2 linked regions of the Piscinibacter sp. HJYY11 genome follow. Each later gene encodes a partner of the first gene's protein in a complex. Links are inferred from orthologs where the notes say so. Each region holds a gene or a part of one and is shown on either strand. Other genes may lie near its edges. The genes, in order: xseA and JI745_RS07400.

What was found.
Region 2: the proteins of xseA (region 1) and JI745_RS07400 are in contact, whole or in part, in a cryo-EM structure (PDB 8TXR), measured with the Escherichia coli proteins. The link is inferred for Piscinibacter sp. HJYY11 from one-to-one orthologs.

The regions. Positions count from the first base shown.
Region 1 is NZ_JAERQZ010000001.1:262,535-271,633, forward strand. Bases 3,569-6,406 are described here. They hold xseA (exodeoxyribonuclease VII large subunit), read left to right. Parts: upstream 3,569-4,255; coding sequence 4,256-5,557; downstream 5,558-6,406. Other genes in these bases: JI745_RS01250 (MotA/TolQ/ExbB proton channel family protein), read right to left, coding at 3,569-3,903; JI745_RS01260 (superoxide dismutase), read left to right, coding at 5,647-6,228; JI745_RS01265 (DUF192 domain-containing protein), read right to left, coding at 6,289-6,406. Outside these bases: adk (adenylate kinase), read right to left, coding at 46-699; kdsB (3-deoxy-manno-octulosonate cytidylyltransferase), read right to left, coding at 786-1,538; JI745_RS01235 (Trm112 family protein), read right to left, coding at 1,535-1,741; lpxK (tetraacyldisaccharide 4'-kinase), read right to left, coding at 1,753-2,766; JI745_RS01245 (biopolymer transporter ExbD), read right to left, coding at 2,829-3,248; more of JI745_RS01250, read right to left, coding at 3,259-3,568; more of JI745_RS01265, read right to left, coding at 6,407-6,735; JI745_RS01270 (hypothetical protein), read right to left, coding at 6,872-7,051; icd (NADP-dependent isocitrate dehydrogenase), read left to right, coding at 7,192-8,445; JI745_RS01280 (cold shock domain-containing protein), read right to left, coding at 8,530-8,796; ATP-dependent Clp protease adapter ClpS, read left to right, coding at 9,013-9,099. UniProt on the Escherichia coli protein: Bidirectionally degrades single-stranded DNA into large acid-insoluble oligonucleotides, which are then degraded further into small acid-soluble oligonucleotides.
Region 2 is NZ_JAERQZ010000001.1:1,639,805-1,648,828, reverse strand. Bases 4,389-7,151 are described here. They hold JI745_RS07400 (exodeoxyribonuclease VII small subunit), read left to right. Parts: upstream 4,389-5,530; coding sequence 5,531-5,773; downstream 5,774-7,151. Other genes in these bases: dxs (1-deoxy-D-xylulose-5-phosphate synthase), read left to right, coding at 6,662-7,151; JI745_RS07395 (polyprenyl synthetase family protein), read left to right, coding at 5,770-6,660; JI745_RS07405 (aromatic ring-hydroxylating dioxygenase subunit alpha), read right to left, coding at 4,389-5,266. In the rest of the region: JI745_RS07430 (dienelactone hydrolase family protein), read left to right, coding at 113-985; JI745_RS07425 (ZIP family metal transporter), read left to right, coding at 1,072-1,848; JI745_RS07420 (universal stress protein), read right to left, coding at 1,856-2,290; JI745_RS07415 (sulfurtransferase), read right to left, coding at 2,390-3,232; JI745_RS07410 (DMT family transporter), read right to left, coding at 3,237-4,139; more of JI745_RS07405, read right to left, coding at 4,139-4,388; more of dxs, read left to right, coding at 7,152-8,554; JI745_RS07385 (lipoprotein-releasing ABC transporter permease subunit), read left to right, coding at 8,606-9,024. UniProt on the Escherichia coli protein: Bidirectionally degrades single-stranded DNA into large acid-insoluble oligonucleotides, which are then degraded further into small acid-soluble oligonucleotides.

The sequences.
Region 1 (9,099 bases):
TGAAAAAAGCCGCTCGGGGAGCGGCTTTCGGTTTGTCGTGAGTGATCAGCTCAGGGCTTGCAGGGCGCGGGCGGTGATTTCGTCGACCGTGCCGGTGCCCGAGATCTTGCGGTACTTGGGGGCGTTGGCATCGCCACTGGCGGCCCACTTGGCGTAGTACTCGACCAGCGGGCGGGTCTGGCTCTGGTAGACCTCAAGGCGCTTCTTGACGGTCTCTTCCTTGTCGTCTTCGCGCTGGATCAGGTCTTCGCCGGTCACGTCGTCCTTGCCTGCGACCTTGGGCGGGTTGAACTTCAGATGGTAGGTGCGCCCGGAAGGCTGATGCGTGCGACGGCCGCTCATCCGCTCGATGATGGCGCTGTCGGGCACGTCGATCTCGAGCACGACGTCGAGCTTCACGCCAGCGGCCTTCATCGCGTCGGCTTGCGGAATGGTCCGGGGGAAGCCGTCGAACAGGAAGCCGTTCGCGCAGTCGGGTTGGGCGATGCGTTCCTTCACGAGGCCGATGATGATGTCGTCGCTCACGAGGGCACCCGAGTCCATCACCTTCTTGGCCGCCAAGCCGAGCGGCGTCCCCGCCTTCACGGCGGCACGCAGCATGTCGCCGGTCGAAATCTGCGGGATGCCGAACTTCTGGCAAATGAACGCAGCCTGCGTGCCTTTCCCGGCGCCAGGCGCGCCCAGAAGGATGAGTCTCATGGGGTGTCCTCTATCTCTATGTATGGAATCTTGTCAGTGCCTGCAGAGCGGGCAGGCCTCAGGTGCAAACGAGAATAGCACGGGGGTCATACAAGAAGCTGACGCACACGTGCCAGGTCTTCGGGCGTGTCGATGCCAGGGCCAGGGCGCGTGTTGCTCACGTGCACCGCGATGCGCTCGCCGTGCCAGAGCACCCGAAGTTGCTCCAGCGACTCGATTGCTTCCAGCGGCGACGGCGGCAGCTGAGGGAATCGGCGCAGGAAGCTCGCGCGGTAGCCGTAGATGCCGATGTGGCGCAGCGGCGCCGGTTGCGGCAGCTGCGTCACGCCCTGCGCGTGGCCGTCTCGCCACCAGGGGATCGGCGCGCGGGAGAAATAGAGTGCCCGCGCCGAGCCATCGAGCACGACCTTCACGACGTTGGGGTTGAGCAGCTCGTCGACGTGGTCGATCTCGTGGGCGGCGGTGCTCATCACGCACTCGGGGCGCGACGCGAGCAAGCCGGCGCAGGCGTCGATCAGCGCGGGGTCGATCAGCGGCTCGTCGCCCTGAACGTTGACGACGGCATCGTCGCCTTGCAGGCCGAGCAGCGCGCAGGCCTGGGCCAGACGGTCGCTGCCGGTGGGGTGCTCGGGGTCGGTCAGCACACAGTCGACAGCGTGGGCGCGACAGGCCTGCACGATCTCGTCGTCATCGGCCGCCACCACCACGCGCGCCGCACTGGACGCCGCGGCACGGCGCGCGACGCGCACGACCATCGGCACGCCACCGAGATCGGCCAGCACCTTGCGTGGCAAACGCGTCGACTTGAGCCGCGCGGGCACCAGCACGGTGAACTTCACGCGGCGGCCTCCGGCGCAGAGGAGGGAGCGTCGGTGGATCGGGCTTCGGATTCGAGCATCACCGGGATGCCGTCGCGCACCGGGAATGCCAGCCGGTCGGCGCGGCACACGAGCTCATGCTGCGCATGCGTCGGCGGACGCTGGTGTTCGAGGGGGCCCTTGCAGAGCGGGCAGACGAGGAGCTCGAGCAGTCGAGTGTCCATGGACAGGTCCTTCAGGTGGTGGGCGTGAGCCACGGCAGCAGTTGCGAGGCGATCGCCGGGTCGATCTCAAAGTCTAGCGTTGCGACCCACACCCGCGTGCTGCCCATGTGGCCGGGGCGCAGCTTCACCGCGTCTTTCTCGGTGGCGATGACGTCGGTGGCCGTGGCGGGCCACGGCAGGGTGGTGAAGGGGTGGTGGTCGGGCAGGGGCAGCTCGTCGATCTGCAGGCCTTGGGCGCGCAGCATCTCGAAGTAGCGCTGAGGGCGCGCCATGCCGGCGGCGGCGATCACCTTGCGGCCTTGCAACGACACGAAGGCCTCGGGCGAGGCAGCCCGGCCGGCCCACCAGTCGGCGAGCGGGGTGAGTCCGCGCAGGCGGCGCTGCGCCTGGTGGCCCGGCAGCGGCGTGCTGGCACGGCTGGCGTTGTAGACCACGAGGCTGCGCGCAGGCACCTCGGCGGGCACCGGTTCCCGCAGGGGTCCGGCCGGCAGCAGCCAACCGTTGCCGCCGCCGCGCTCGTCGAACACGATCACCTGCGCATCGCGGGCGAGCCGGTGGTGCTGGAGGCCATCGTCGCTCACGAGCACGGTCAGGTCGGGGTGATTCTTGAGCAACAGCAGGCCGGCCGCGACGCGGTCGGCGCCCACCGCCACCGGCACCGTGGTGCGCAGGTGCATCAGCAAAGGCTCGTCGCCGGCCTCGCCGGCCGGCGTGTCGCGGGTGACGAGCTGCGGCTCGTCGACCGATCGGCCGTAGCCGCGCGACACGATGCCGGGGCGGTGCCCGTGGGTTCGCAACAGCTGGATGAGCGCCATCGTGGTCGGCGTCTTGCCGGCACCACCGACGATCAGGTTGCCCACGACCAGCACGGGCACTGGCAGGCGGTGCGTGCGCAGCAAGCCCATGCGATAGCCCGCGGCGCGCAGGGCGATGATGACGCCGTACAGCCATGACAACGGCCACAACAGCCACGCGATGGCGCCACGCCTGAGCCAGGCCTCTTGCAGGGTTGATGCAGCCGGCACGTTGGTGTCGTGAAGAAAGAGGACGGGCCGGGCAGCGGCCGCAGGGCGCGCCGCCAAGCCGCTCAGCGGCCCTGGTTGGCCTGGGTGGCGAAGGTCAGCTTGGGCAGCCCGGCACGCCGTGCTGCATCCATCACCGTGATGACCGACTGGTGCGCCGCCGTGGCGTCGGCCGAGATGATGATCACCGCGTCTTTCGAGCCTTCGGAGGCGGCACCCAGTTCGGCGGCCAGCATCTCCACGCTGCGGCCTTCGAGCAGCTTGCGGTTGATCGCATACCGCCCGTCGCCGGAGACCGAGACGATGATCTCCCGCGGGTTGTCGCGCGGGCGGTCAGCGTCGGCCGTGGGCAGCGTGACGTTGAGCTCGGTGAACTTGGAGTAGGTGGTCGAGAGCATCAGGAAGATGATCACCACCAGCAGCACGTCGATGAACGGGATCAGGTTGATCTCGGGGTCTTCTCGGAGGTGCTTGCGGAAGTTCATGGACATGGCCTCAGGGCGCCGCCTTCTTCACGGGGGGCACGGAGAAGCGCATCAGGTGTGGCACCAGCCGCTCGGCGGCCTGTTCCATCTCGAGGGTGTACTCCTCGATGCGGCCACGGAAATAGCGGTAGGCGATGAGGGCCGGGATGGCGATCATCAGGCCGAAGGCGGTGTTGTAGAGGGCGATCGAGATGCCGTGCGCCAGCATGGCCGGGTTGGTGCCGCCCGTGGGTGCCTGCGAGCCGAAGATCTCGATCATGCCGATCACCGTACCCATGAGCCCCAGCAACGGTGCGGCCGAGGCGATGGTGCCGATGGTGTTCATGTAGCGCTCCATGCGGTGCACGGCGACTCGGCCGGCCGACTCGAACGAGGCGCGCAGCACCGGCTCGGTGAGGCGCGGGTCGGCGATCACGGTACGCAGGCCGCTGGCCAGCACCATGCCGAGGATGGAGTTGTCGGCCAGCTTGTTGACGACGTCGGCCCCGGGCAGGTGCGCACGCGTGACGGAGATGACTTCATCGAGCAGCTTGGGGGGCGCGACACGCGCGGTGCGCAGGCTCGAGACCCTTTCGATGATCAGCGCCAGCGCCACGACGGAACACAGAAGCAAGGGCCAAATGGGCCAACCAGCGGCTTGTATGATCGAAAACAATCCTGTCCTCTTCGAGTCTGCCCCCAGGCGGGAGGCGCGATTATGGCCTTCTGGCCGCACTTGTCACCCCGTCCGATCGTTGCGTGTTGTGACCACGCTGCTCGCTTGAAAACACTTCCCGCGCTCGTCCACTGCAAGTGTGGATAACTTTGTGGGCAACCCAGGGGCACTCGCGCGCAGGCCGCGAAAAATCAAGCGCTGCGACAGTTTGCTCAAAACTTAGGCAAAGAAAATCTCTTGAAAATCAATAGCTTGCACGATTGTGAAAGCCTCGTGACAGCCAAAACGGCGCGCCATGCCTTGATTGGCGCGCTTGTGGAGTTCTCGACCCGCATCAGGCTTGGGTTTGCCCGTGGTTGAGCCACTGTTCGCGCGCCCTGAACGCGTGGTGTGGAGCGTTGCGGGCCTGGTGCACGCGGTGTCGGACGCACTTGCGGCGCGCTTCGCGGCGGTCACGATCCGCGGCGAGGTATCGGGCTTCTCGCGCGCCGCGAGCGGCCATTGCTACCTGAGCCTGAAAGACGCCGATGGCGAAGCGGCGCTGCTGCGCTGCGCAATGTTTCGCCGTGCGGCAAGCCTGCTCAACTTCGCGCCGACCGATGGCCAGTTGGTCGAAGTGCGCGGGCGGCTGGCGGTCTACGAGCCGCGAGGCGAGTTGCAGTTCGTCATCGAATCGATGCAGCGCGCGGGCGCCGGGGCCTTGTTCGAGCAATTCCAGAAGTTGCGTGCGCGGCTGGAAGGCGAAGGGCTCTTCGATGCCGACCGCAAGCGCGACCTGCCTCGTTTTCCGCGCCGCGTCGGCGTGGTCACGTCGCTGGGCGCGGCGGCCTTGCATGACGTGCTGACCTGCTTTGCGCGCCGTGCGCCGCATGTGGAGGTCATCGTCTATCCCAGCCTGGTGCAGGGGGCCGAAGCACCCAGGGCGCTGGTCGACGCCTTGCAGACCGCTGATCGCCGGCGGGAGGTCGACCTGCTCATCCTCTGCCGGGGCGGTGGCTCGCTCGAGGACCTGTGGGCATTCAACGATGAGCGCGTCGTGCGTGCGATCGTGGCGTGCGAACTGCCGGTGTTGTGCGGCGTGGGGCACGAGACCGACGTGACGCTGGCAGATCTGGCCGCCGACGTGCGGGCACCGACGCCCACGGCCGCGGCCGAGCTGGCATCGCCCACGCAGGAGGAAGGCCTGGCCCTGCTGGCCGCGGTGGCCCGCGTGATGGAGCGGCGTATCCACCTCGTGATCGACACCCAGGCGCAGCGCCTCGACCGTGCGACCTTGCGACTGATGCGCCCCGCCGAACTCGTGCGGCGGCAGGCCGAGCGCCTCGCGGTGCTGCGTCACCGTTTGCGTGCGCGCGCCGAACGGCATGTGCCGCAGCAGCGGCTCGCGTGCCGCGAGTGGCAAGGGCGCCTCGCGCGCTCGGCGAGCGTCGCGGTGGGCACCCAGCGGCAGCGGCTTGCGTCGCTCGAGGCGCGGCTTGCGGCGCTCGATCCCCGGCAGGTGCTGGCGCGTGGCTATGCGTGGCTGAGCGACGAGCAGGGCCATGCGCTCACGAGCGTCGACGCGCTGCACTCGGGCCAGACTGTCGCCGCCGATCTCGCCGATGGACAGGTGCGGGCGACCGTCCTGAGCGTTCAACGACGCACCGCCGAATGACCCGCCAGCGGCATGGCCCGCACGCTATTGCGTGAGCGTGCCTACAATGCCCGCGAATTTCTCTGGACTGCCCCCGAAAGGATTCGCTCATGGAACACACCCTGCCGCCGCTGCCGTATGCCCACGACGCGCTCGCACCGCACCTCAGCAAGGAAACGCTGGAGTACCACCACGACAAGCACCACAACGCCTATGTCGTGAATCTCAACAACCTGCAGAAGGGCACCGAGTTCGAGTCGAAGAGTCTGGAAGAGATCATCAAGACTTCGTCGGGCGGCATCTATAACAACGCGGCCCAGATCTGGAACCACACCTTCTTCTGGAACTGCATGAAGCCGCAAGGCGGTGGCGAGCCGACCGGTGCGCTGGCCGAGGCCATCAACAAGAAGTTCGGCAGCTACGCAGCCTTCAAGGAAGCCTTCACCAAGAGCGCCGTGGGCAACTTCGGCTCGGCGTGGACCTGGCTCGTGAAGAAGCCCGACGGCAGCGTCGACATCGTCAACATGGGCGCCGCTGGCACCCCGCTGACGACCGCCGACAAACCGCTGCTGACGATCGACGTGTGGGAGCACGCGTACTACATCGACTACCGCAACCTGCGCCCGAAGTTCGTCGAGGTGTTCTTGAACTCCCTCGTGAACTGGGACTTCGCGGCGAAGAACTTCGCCTGAGTGCAGCCCGTTTGCGCCATGAAAGAGGCCGGTCAGTGACCGGCCTCTTTGTTGTCGTGATCAGGAACCGAAGGGGCCGCCCGTGAGCTTGGCGCCTGGCTTGATGCCGCGCTTGGCGAACCATCCCTGGTTCATCTCGAGCACATAGCGAACCGGTTGGGCCGAACAGTGCGAGTTCAGCGTCTGCGGCTTCATGTCTTCGATGTTGACGATGGTGCCGTTGTCGGCAATGAACGCGGTCGACAGCGGAAGGAACGTGTTTTTCATCCAGAAGCACTGCTGCGCCGGTTGCTCGAAGACAAAGAGCATGCCTTCGTTGGTCGGCATCGACTGGCGGTACATCAGGCCCGTGGCCCGCTGGTCCGGGGTCTGCGCAACCTGCGCGTGAATGTTGTGGATGCCTGCGCCAAGCTTGATGGTCGGCAGGCTCTGCGGGGTGCCTTGTGCGCCGACGTTCATGCCTGCGGCCGAGAGGCAGAGAGCGAGCAGGAGGCGGCGGTTCAGCATGGTGAGTGGGCCCGGAAATGAGTTGGCGGGATTATCTCGAAGCCGCCAAGAAAAACGCCCGGTGAAGCACCGGGCGTTTTCGCAAGGTGACTGCCATGTGATGGCAATCGACCAAGAGTGTTCAGCGAGACGCTGATTACTTCTTGGCTTCTTCCTTCTTGGCTTCCTTCTTCTCTTCCTTCTTGGCTTCAGCCTTCTTCTCAGCCTTGGCTTCGGCCTTGGCGGCGGAAGCGGCGGGCTTGGCCGACTTGGCGTCGGTTGCGTAGGCGCCAACGGCGAACAGGGAAGCGATCAGAGCGGCCAGAAGCTTGTTCATTTGATTTACCTTTCGAAAGTTTTGGATCTGCCGCGCGCTCATCGCGCGGCAGGCAGACAACGTGGGTCCACGACAGTCGGTTGACAGAGTCCGTGGCATAGAATCTTTCGTTACCTACCCCGCAGTCCGGAGCCGACGACATGTACAAGCACATCAAAGTCCCTCAAGGTGGGCAGAAGATCAGCGTTAACCCCGACTTCTCGCTCAACGTTCCCGACCAACCGATCATTCCCTACATCGAGGGCGACGGCACCGGTTTCGACATCACGCCCGTCATGATCAAGGTGGTCGACGCCGCGGTCGCGAAGGCTTACGCGGGCAAGAAGAAGATTCACTGGATGGAGATCTACGCCGGCGAGAAGTCGACCAAGATCTATGGCCCCGATGTGTGGCTGCCTGAAGAGACGCTCGAGGTTCTGCGCGAGTACGTGGTCTCGATCAAGGGCCCGCTGACCACGCCGGTGGGTGGTGGCATCCGTTCGCTCAACGTGGCGCTGCGCCAGGAGCTTGACCTCTACGTCTGCCTGCGCCCCATCCAGTATTTCAAGGGCGTCCCCTCGCCGGTGAAGGAGCCCGAGAAGACCAACATGGTGATCTTCCGCGAGAACTCGGAAGACATCTATGCCGGCATCGAATACGAAGCCGAGACCGACAAGGCCAAGAAGCTCATCAAGTTCCTGACCGAGGAAATGGGCGTCAAGAAGATCCGTTTCCCGAACACCTCGGGCATCGGCATCAAGCCGGTCTCGCGTGAGGGCACCGAGCGCCTGGTGCGCAAGGCCATCCAGTACGCGATCGACAACGACAAGCCCAACGTGACCCTGGTGCACAAGGGCAACATCATGAAGTTCACCGAAGGCGGCTTCCGTGACTGGGGCTACGCACTGGCGCAGAAGGAATTCGGCGCCCAGTTGATCGACGGTGGCCCGTGGTGCAAGTTCAAGAACCCGAAGACGGGCAAGGAAATCACCGTCAAGGATTCGATCGCCGACGCCTTCCTGCAGCAGATCCTGCTGCGCCCGGCCGAGTACTCGGTGATCGCCACGCTCAACCTGAACGGCGACTACGTGTCCGACGCGCTGGCCGCGCAGGTGGGCGGCATCGGCATCGCCCCGGGCGCCAACCTGAGCGACTCGGTGGCCATGTTCGAAGCGACCCACGGCACGGCGCCGAAGTACGCCGGCAAGGACTATGTCAACCCGGGCTCCGAGATCCTCTCGGCCGAGATGATGCTGCGCCACATGGGCTGGACGGAAGCGGCCGACCTCATCATCAGTTCGATGGAGAAGTCGATCCTGTCGAAGAAGGTCACCTACGACTTCGCCCGCCTGATGGACGGCGCGACGCAGGTGTCGTGCTCCGGCTTCGGCCAGGTCATGATCGAGAACATGTGATCCCGGCCTGACCCAGCAAAAAGCCCACCTGTGGTGGGCTTTTTTGTGTCTGGCGACGGCGGCTGGTGCAGTTGCAGCCGCTGGCTACAAACTGGCGCTGACGCCCACGCCGGTCGGCATCGCCGCGGGAACCGGTGCGTCGAGCGATTCGTGCGGGCAGATGTTTTGTGCCAGCTGTCCCTTCGGGCCCTGGACCGCGTCGTAACTGACGCGTCCGCCCTGTTTCAAAGTGCGGAAGCCATCCATCTTGATGGCCGAAAAGTGGGCAAAGACGTCCTCGCCGCCCCCCTCAGGTTCAATGAAGCCAAAACCCTTCGCATCGTTGAACCACTTGACAGTTCCAAAAGCCATGGGCTCCTCCCTAGAACCGCGGCATTCTTAGTCTGGGTTCCGGGGCTGTCAAGGTGCCTAACCCCGACCTGGCATCCATCTTGAATGGACCGTGGCGGGGCTGCGAACGGACCAAAAGAGGAGCCGCCGTGATGCATTTGTGCCCTTGTGGTTGACCGCTTCGGCGCAATATCCGAGACACTGAAGCGCAAAGCACCAACTCATTAGAATGAATCCATGCCTGACGACACCCCTCCGCCGCCCAAGCCTCCGAAGGCTGTGCCGCCGCCCGAGCGCGGCCAGGGTGCGGTTGTCGCCGAGCGC
Region 2 (9,024 bases), 1.4 Mb from region 1 along the record:
TCGAGGCGGCGTGTGGCGCCCCCGCAAGCGCGGGGTGAGGCCGTACCCGTGCACTGTTTCACGCCGCTTCCTAGAATCGCCGCCTCCTTCCTCACCACCCTCGGAGACTCGCATGCTCAGCAAGGACCTGGACAGCCTCACCCCGACCCGAGACTTCAACCGCCGCGGCTTCATGCAAACGGCCGTGGGCAGCGGTTTCGCCGCCGCCGTGCTGCCGGTGGCCGCACAGACGATCAAGACCGACACCACCGGCCTCACCGCCGGCGAGGTGACCATCCCCGTCGGCGACTTCAAGATGCCCGCCTACCGCGCGGCGCCGGCCGGCAAGACGGGCCTGCCGGTGATCCTCGTGATCTCCGAGATCTTCGGCGTGCACGAGCACATCGCCGACGTGGCGCGACGCTTCGCCAAGCTCGGCTACCTGGCCATCGCCCCCGAGCTCTTCGTGCGTCAGGGCGACGCCAAGTCGTACACCGAGATCGCCAAGCTGATGAGCGAGGTGATCGCCAAGGTGCCCGACGAACAGGTGATGCGCGACCTCGACGCGACGGTCGCCTGGGCCCAGGGCAATGGGGGCGACACCGCCAAGCTGGGCGTGACCGGCTTCTGCTGGGGCGGCCGCATCACCTGGCTCTACACCGCGCACAACCCGGCCGTGAAGGCGGGCGTGGCCTGGTACGGCCGACTGGTGGGCAACAGCACGCCGCTGACGCCGGCCCACCCGGTCGAGCTGGCTGGCAAGCTCAACGGCCCGGTGCTGGGCCTCTACGGTGCGGCGGACACCGGCATTCCCGTTGACACGGTTGATAAGATGAAAGCCGCCTTGAGCACTGGCAGCGCTGCGGCCAAGAAGTCGGAGTTCGTGGTCTACCCCGACACGCCGCATGCCTTCCACGCCGACTACCGGCCGAGCTACCGCAAGGAAGCCGCCGAAGACGGATGGAAGCGCGCGGTGGCCTGGTTCAAGGCGAACGGCGTGGCCTGAAACCTGCGTCTTTCGAAAACGAGCCGCGCACCTCGCGCGGCTTTTTTTGCGCGGGCCGAGGTTTCTCGCGGCTTTTTTGTGATCCGATGACCCTCCTCTACATCCTCGCGGCCACGCTCGCCGGCGGCCTGCTCTCGGTGCTGATCGCCGCCAGCCTCACGGTGGGCGTGCTCAGCCGCGTGGTGCACCACCTGGTCAGCCTGTCGGCCGGCGTGCTGCTCGCCACCGCCTTGCTCAACGTGCTGCCCGAGGCCTTCGAGAGCAACGCGAGCCCGCAGGCGCTGTTTGCCACGCTGCTGGCGGGGCTGATCTTCTTCTTCCTGCTCGAGAAGGCCGAGCTCTACCGCCACAGCCACCATCACGAGGGCGACGGCCACCACCACCATCACCACTTCGACAAGCATCAGGCCGGCCGCGGCGGCTGGAGCGTGCTGCTCGGCGACAGCATCCACAACTTCTGCGACGGCGTGATCATCGCGGCCGCCTTCCTGACCGACACGCAGGTGGGCATCGTGACGGCGCTGGCGATCATCGCGCACGAGATCCCGCAGGAGGTCGGCGACTACATCGTGCTGCTGAACGCCGGCCTGAGCCGCTCGAAGGCGTTGCTCTACAACGCGATGTCAGGCCTCGCAGCGGTGGCGGGCGGGGTGCTCGGCTACTTCATCGTTGGCCCGTGGGTCGACCTCTTTCCCTACCTGCTGGTGGTCGCGGCGAGCAGCTTCATCTACGTGGCAGTGGCCGACCTCATCCCGCAGCTGCAGCACCGACTGTCGGCACGCGACACCATCGCCCAGCTCGCCTGGCTGGCGGTGGGCATGGTGATCATCGCGCTGGTGGTGCGGGGGATGCACCACCACTGACCCGGGCCTAGCGCACGACCAACACGGGAATGTTGGTGTGCGTGAGGACCTTCTGCGTCTCGCTGCCGAGCAGCAGGGCGGTCACGCCCCGGCGGCCGTGCGAGGCCATCACGATCAGGTCGCACTCGTGGCGCTTGGCGTGCTCGATGATGGCTTCCCACGGGTGCAGGGCTTCCACGGTGTGGCCTTCGCAGGCCAGGCCGCTGGTGCCGGCCAAGTCACGCACCTCCTTGACTCGCGCGGCGGCGATGCGCTCCTGCGCGTCGAAGAACTCCTGCGGCGGCGTGGGCTGCATCTCGGAGATGGCGCTGTAGGGGAAGGGCTCCTTCACGCTCAGCGTGTAAAGCTTCGCGTTCACGGACTTCGCCAGCGTGATGGCGGTGGCCACGGCCTTTTGGGTGATGTCCGAGCCGTCGGTGGGAACCAGGATGCGGTTGAACATGATCAGCTCCAGTGGCGAACGGAGGCGTTCAACGCGAAGGTAGTCCCACCGCGGCGGCGGGTCAACGGGGCCGAAGAGCGGGCTGACGTAGGTCAACCCTTACGGTCGCGGGCCCTTGGAGACTGGCCGGGTTGGTTCACTGCACCACTCGCTCCAGGACCCGGCATACAGGCGCGAACGGCCGAAGCCGGCCACTTCCATCGCCAGCAGGTTGTGGCACGAGGTGACGCCCGAGCCGCAGCTGTGCACGACCTGGCGCTCGTCGGGGAGGAGGGCGTCGAACTCGCGCTTGAGCTGATCGGCCGGCTTGAAGCGGCCATCGGGCTGCAGGTTGTCCTTGAAGAAGCGATTCACGGCGCCGGGAATGTGGCCGGCCACCGGGTCGAGCGGCTCGACGTCGCCGCGGTAGCGCTCGGGGGCGCGGGCGTCGAGCACGAGCACCTCGCTTAGGCGCTGCTGCAACTGCGAGGCATCGATGCGCGGCATGGCGGGCGGCAGCTCGGGGTAGGGCGCCGTTGCACGCGGGGCGGGCACATCGGCCGTGAGCGGTGCGCCGGCCGCGGTCCACGCCTGCAGGCCGCCATCGAGCAGCGCCACCGCGTCATGGCCCATCCAGCGCAGCACCCACCAGGCCCGCACGGCGAACATGCCGGCCTGCCGGTCGTAGACGACGACCGGCAGCCCCGGAGCGATGCCCGTGCGGCCCATCCAGGCCGCGTAGTCGGCACGTTCGCGCAGCGGGTGGCGGCCGTTGCGGCCGGTCTTCGCGCCCGACAGGTCGCGGTCGAGGTGCGCGTAGTGCGCGCCGGGCAGGTGGCCTTCGGCGTAGCTGCGTTCACCGGCGGTGGGGTCTGCGAGGTCGAAGCTGCAATCGAGCAGCACGGTCTCCGGGCGGCGGGCCAGCAGGTCTCGCAGGTCGGTAGCGCTGATCAAGGGGTGCATGGGCTCAGCTTTCGGTGGGGGTGGTGGTGTCCTTGAAGGCGGTGCGGCTGCGCAGCAGCGTGGCGCCCAGGCCCGAGGCGACGATGAAGCACATGCCCAGCACCGCCATCCAGGTGATCTTGTCGTTGAAGAGCAGCGCGCCGTAGAGGAACGAAAACGCGATGCCCAGGTACTGCAGGCTGGCGTTGACGAGTGGCCGGCCCACGCCGTAGGCGCGCGTCATCATCATCTGCGCCACGGTCGCAAGCACGCCCACGGCGAGCAGGAGCACGGGGCCTTGCCAGGTCGTGTGGGTGGACAAGCCGCCGCTTGCGAGCGCCGTGACGAGACCCAGCAGCATGCCGCCCACCGAGAAGTAGAAGACGATGCGGTAGACCGGCTCGCCGGCGCGGCCGAGGGCCGTTACCTGCAGGTAGGCGGTGGCGGCGAGCACGCCCGACATCAGGCCGATGAGGCCGTGCCAGAGCTGGTTCTGCTCGATGGTCGGCCGCAGGATCAGCGCCACGCCGATGAAGCCCAGCAGCACGGTGGCGACCAGCCGGCCGTCGACCTTCGACGTGCCCAGCATCACTGCGCCGCCGATGAGGAAGAGCGCCATCCACACCGACGACATGTAGTTGAGCGTCATCGCGGTGGCGAGCGGGAGGTTGCCGATGGCGTAGAACCACAGGCCCAGCGCAAGCACGCCGCTCACGCTGCGCCAGAAATGCATCGCCGGCACCGGCGTGCGCAGCGTGCCGCCCTGGCGCCTGGCCACCAGGAACAGCACGACCGCGCCCACCATGCCGCGGTAGAAGACGATCTCGGCGGTGTCGTAGAGCTCGCTGGCGAGCTTCACGCACACGCTCATGGTGGCGAAGAGGAAGGACGCCAGCACCATGAGCGCCGGCGCGGAGAGTCTTCCCATCAGCCGCGGTAGTTCATCGCGCGGCGATACCAGGCGTGGAACTCTTCCATGCCGTCTTCCATCGGCGACTGGTAGGGGCCGGCCTCGTTGTCACCGCGCTCCCACAAGGCCTTGCGGCCCGCATCCATGCGCATCGCGATCTCGTCGTCTTCCACGCAGGTCTCCATGTAGGCCGCCTGCTGCGCCTCGACGAACTCGCGCTCGAAGGCGGTGATCTCCTCGGGGTAGAAGAACTCCACCACGTTGAGCGTCTTCTGCGGGCCCTTGGGGTAGAGCGTCGACACCACCAGCACGTGCGGGTACCACTCGACCATGATGTTCGGGTAGTAGGTGAGCCAGATGGCGCCCTGCTTCGGCGGCTGGCCGTCGCGGAACTTCAGCACCGCCTCGTGCCACTTGAGGTAGGTGGCCGAGCCGGCCTTCGCGAAGCCCTTGTTCACGCCCACCGTCTGCACCGAGTGGTGGCGGCCGAATTCCCAGCTCAGGTCGTCGCAGGTGACGAACTGCGAGAGCCCCGGGTGGAAGGGGCCGACGTGGTAATCCTCGAGGTAGACCTCGATGAAGGTCTTCCAGTTGTAGTCGCACTCGTGCATGTGGACCTTGTCCAGCACGTAGCCGCTGAAGTCGAGGTCGGCCCGCGGGCCGAGCGTGGCGAGCTCCGCAGCGACGTCGCGGCCGTTGTCCTCGAAGACCATGCCGTTCCACGTCCGCGTCTTGTAGCGGTTGAGGTGCAGGCAGGGGTCCTGCTGGAAATGCGGGGCGCCGATCAACTGGCCCTTCAGGTCGTAGGTCCAGCGGTGCAGCGGGCAGACGATGTTCTGCCCCGTGTGGCCGCGGCCTTTCATCATCACCGCCTGGCGATGGCGGCAGACGTTGGAGATCAGCTCGATGCCCTGGGCGGTGCGCACCAGGGCCCGGCCTTCCCCTTCCTGGGGCAGGGCGTAGTGGTCGCCGACCTCCGGCACGGCGAGTTCGTGCCCGAGGTAGCGCGGGCCGTGCTGGAAGATCAGCTCCATCTCGCGGCGATGGAGGTCGTCGTCGAAGTAGGAGGAGACGGGGAGCTGGAGGCGAGGTTGCTCCAGGTGAGAGGGCCCCAGAGCGGGGAGAGCAAGGCTCAGGTCAGACATGATCCCGAGGTTTCCTTTTGACCGATGGTGAACGTGCCACCCAGGGCCGCAAGCCTCGGGTGGGGCTCATCGCTGCGCACGGCGCGGACGGGTTCGGTGCGATGCCTAAGCCCGGTCATTCAGCGAGGGACGCGGATTGTACCCAGGGGTGTCGATGGCCCTTTTGGGGGTGCGTGGTTGACCTGCATCACCTCTGGCGCTAGGCGTTTGCCGGGGCCCGCCCGCGGGTGCCGGCTGACTACAATCCCGGCTTTGCGCACCAAGATGGCCAAGACTCCTACCACCCCGCCTGCCAGCCCGGCGCCTCAGAACTACGAAGACGCCCTGGCCGAGCTGGAAGCCCTGGTGGCGGCCATGGAGGGCGGACAACTCCCGCTCGACGCCCTGCTGCAGAACTACCGCCGCGGCGCCGACCTCCTGAACTACTGCCGCGAGCGGCTCGACGCCGTGGAGCAGCAGGTGAAGGTGCTCGAAGAGGGCCAACTCAAGCCTTGGAAAAACGAATGATGGGCGTCGATTTCGAGACGTGGTGCCGGACCCAGCTCGACACGGTCGAGTCGGCACTGTCGGCCTGGGTGCCGCTGCAGGCCCCGGCCGGCCTCGGCCAGGCCATGCGCTATGGCGTGCTCGACGGCGGCAAGCGCCTGCGCCCGCTGCTGGTGATGGCCGCGGCCGAAGCGGTGCATGGCGCGGAAGGCGAGGCCGCCCTGCGCGCGGCCTGCGCAGTGGAACTGATTCACGCCTACTCCCTGATCCACGACGACATGCCCTGCATGGACAACGACGTGCTGCGCCGTGGCAAGCCCACGGTGCACGTGCAGTTCGGCGAAGCGCAGGCCATGCTGGCCGGTGACGCGATGCAGGCCCTCGCCTTCGAGGTGTTGACGCCCGACGAGGGCGTGCCGCCTGCACTGCAGGCCCGGCTGTGCTCCTTGCTGGCGCGTTCGGCGGGCCACGCCGGCATGGCCGGCGGCCAGGCGATCGACCTCGCCAGCATCGGCGTCACGCTCGACGAGCAGTCGCTGCGCGACATGCACCACCGCAAGACCGGCGCGCTGCTGCAGGGCAGCGTGCTGATGGGCGCTGCCTGCGGCCAGGCCAGCCCCGCTGCGTGGCAGGCGCTGTCGGACTATGGCGACGCCATCGGCGTGGCCTTCCAGGTGGTCGACGACATCCTCGACGTGACCCAGGCGTCCGAAACGCTGGGCAAGACCGCTGGCAAAGACCAGAACGCGAACAAACCCACCTACGTGTCGGTGCTGGGCCTCGATGCGGCCCGGCAGCACGCCCGCGAGCTGCGCGAAAAGGCGCTCGCGGCGCTCACCCGCAGCCACCTGCCCGACGTGCAGCGGCTGGCCGACCTCGCCAACAAAGTGGTGGACAGGGACTGCTGAGATGACGACCAACAACCACGCACTGCTCAACACCATCCAGAGCCCGGCCGACCTGCGCAAGCTCTCCCGGCTCGAGCTGAAGCAGCTTGCCGTCGAACTTCGCGACTACGTGCTGCAGAGCGTGTCGCAGACCGGCGGCCACCTGTCGTCGAACCTGGGCACCGTGGAGCTCACGATCGCCCTGCACCACGTCTTCAACACCCCGCACGACCGCATCGTGTGGGACGTCGGCCACCAGACCTACCCGCACAAGATCCTCACCGGCCGCCGGGACCGAATGTCCACGCTGCGCCAGTACGGCGGGCTGTCGGGTTTCCCGCGGCGTGACGAGAGCGAGTACGACACCTTCGGCACCGCCCACTCGTCGACCTCGATCTCGGCCGCGCTCGGCATGGCGGTCGCCGCCAAGATGCGCGGCGAAGACCGCCGCTCGGTGGCGGTGATCGGCGACGGTGCGATGACCGCCGGCATGGCCTTCGAGGCGCTCAACAACGCTGGCGTGGCGGGCGCCAACATGCTCGTGGTGCTGAACGACAACGACATGTCGATCTCGCCGCCGGTCGGCGCCCTCAACCGCTACCTGGCGCGCCTGATGAGCGGCAAGTTCTACGCCGCGGCGCGCGATACGGCCAAGACGGTGCTGAAGAATGCGCCGCCCTTGTTCGAGCTGGCCCGCCGCTTCGAGGAGCACGCCAAGGGCATGGTCGTGCCCGGCACGATCTTCGAAGAGTTCGGCTTCACCTATTTCGGCCCGATCGACGGGCACGACCTCGATTCGCTGATCCCCACGCTCGAGAACCTGCGCGACATGAAGGGCCCCGTGTTCCTGCACGTGGTCACCAAGAAGGGCATGGGTTACAAGCTGGCTGAGGCCGACCCGATCGCCTACCACGGCCCGAGCAAGTTCAACCCGGCCGAAGGCCTGAAGAAACCCGCCACGCCGCCCAAGCCGACCTTCACGCAGGTGTTCGGCCAGTGGCTGTGCGACATGGCGGCGGCCGACGAGCGCCTGGTCGGCATCACGCCCGCCATGCGCGAAGGCTCGGGCATGGTCGAGTTCGAGCAGCGCTTCCCCAAGCGCTACCACGACGTCGGCATCGCCGAGCAGCATGCCGTGACCTTCGCCGCGGGCCTGGCCTGCGAGGGCCTGAAGCCGGTGGTGGCGATCTACTCCACTTTCCTGCAGCGCGCCTACGACCAGCTGATCCACGACGTGGCACTGCAGAACCTGCCGGTGGTCTTCGCGCTCGACCGCGCGGGCCTGGTGGGCGCCGACGGTGCCACGCACGCTGGTGCGTACGACATCTCGTACCTGCGCTGCATTCCCAACATGAGCGTGCTGACGCCGGCCGACGAGAGCGAGACACGCCAGCTGCTGACCTCTGCCTTCAAGCAAAACCATCCGACGGCCGTGCGCTACCCGCGCGGCTCGGGCGCCGGCGTGGCGGTGCAGCCCACGCTCGACACGCTGCCCTGGGGCCAGGGTGAAGTGCGCCGCCGCGGCGAGCGCATCGCGATCCTCGCCTTCGGCACGCTCCTCTACCCGGCGCTGGCTGCGGCGGAAAACCTCGGCGCCACGGTGGCGAACATGCGCTTCGTGAAGCCGCTCGATGTGGCGCTCGTGACCGAGCTCGCGCGCAGCCACGATGCCATCGTGACCGTGGAAGAGGGCTGCGTGATGGGCGGTGCCGGCAGTGCGGTGCAGGAAGCGCTGCAGGCGGCCCGCATCGAAGTGCCGGTGCTCAGCCTCGGCCTGCCCGATGAATTCATCGAGCATGGCGACCCCGCCAAGCTGCTCAGCTTGTGCGGCCTGGACGCCGCCGGCATCGAGCAGTCGATCCTGAAGCGCTTCGGTGCCCGCCCCGCGCTGATCCGCCCCGCTGCCAATCATTGAGAGACCTGTGTCGTCGGGGCCGGGTGGGCCTCGGTTAGCATGCCCGCCCATATGAACTGGCCCTACGAATTGCAGATCGGCTGGCGCTACACGCGAGCGGGCCGTGCCGGCCGCCGCAACGGCTTCATCTCCTTCATCTCCGGTGTCTCGATGCTGGGCATCGGGCTCGGTGTGGCGGCGCTCATCATCGTGCTGTCAGTGATGAACGGCTTCCAGAAGGAGGTGCGCGACCGCATGTTGTCGGTGGTCTCGCACGTGGAGGTGCTCGAAGGGCGCGGAGCCGGGCTGCCCGATTGGCAGGCGACCGCGGCCGAGGCGCGCAAGAACCCGCAGGTCGTCGGTGCTGCACCGTTCGTGTCGGCACAGGCCCTGATCGCGCGCGGCGACGAGATGCGCGGCGCCGTGGTGCGCGGCATCTCGCCGAACGAGGAAGCCACCGTCACCGACCTCGCCGCGCAGCTGAAAGACAC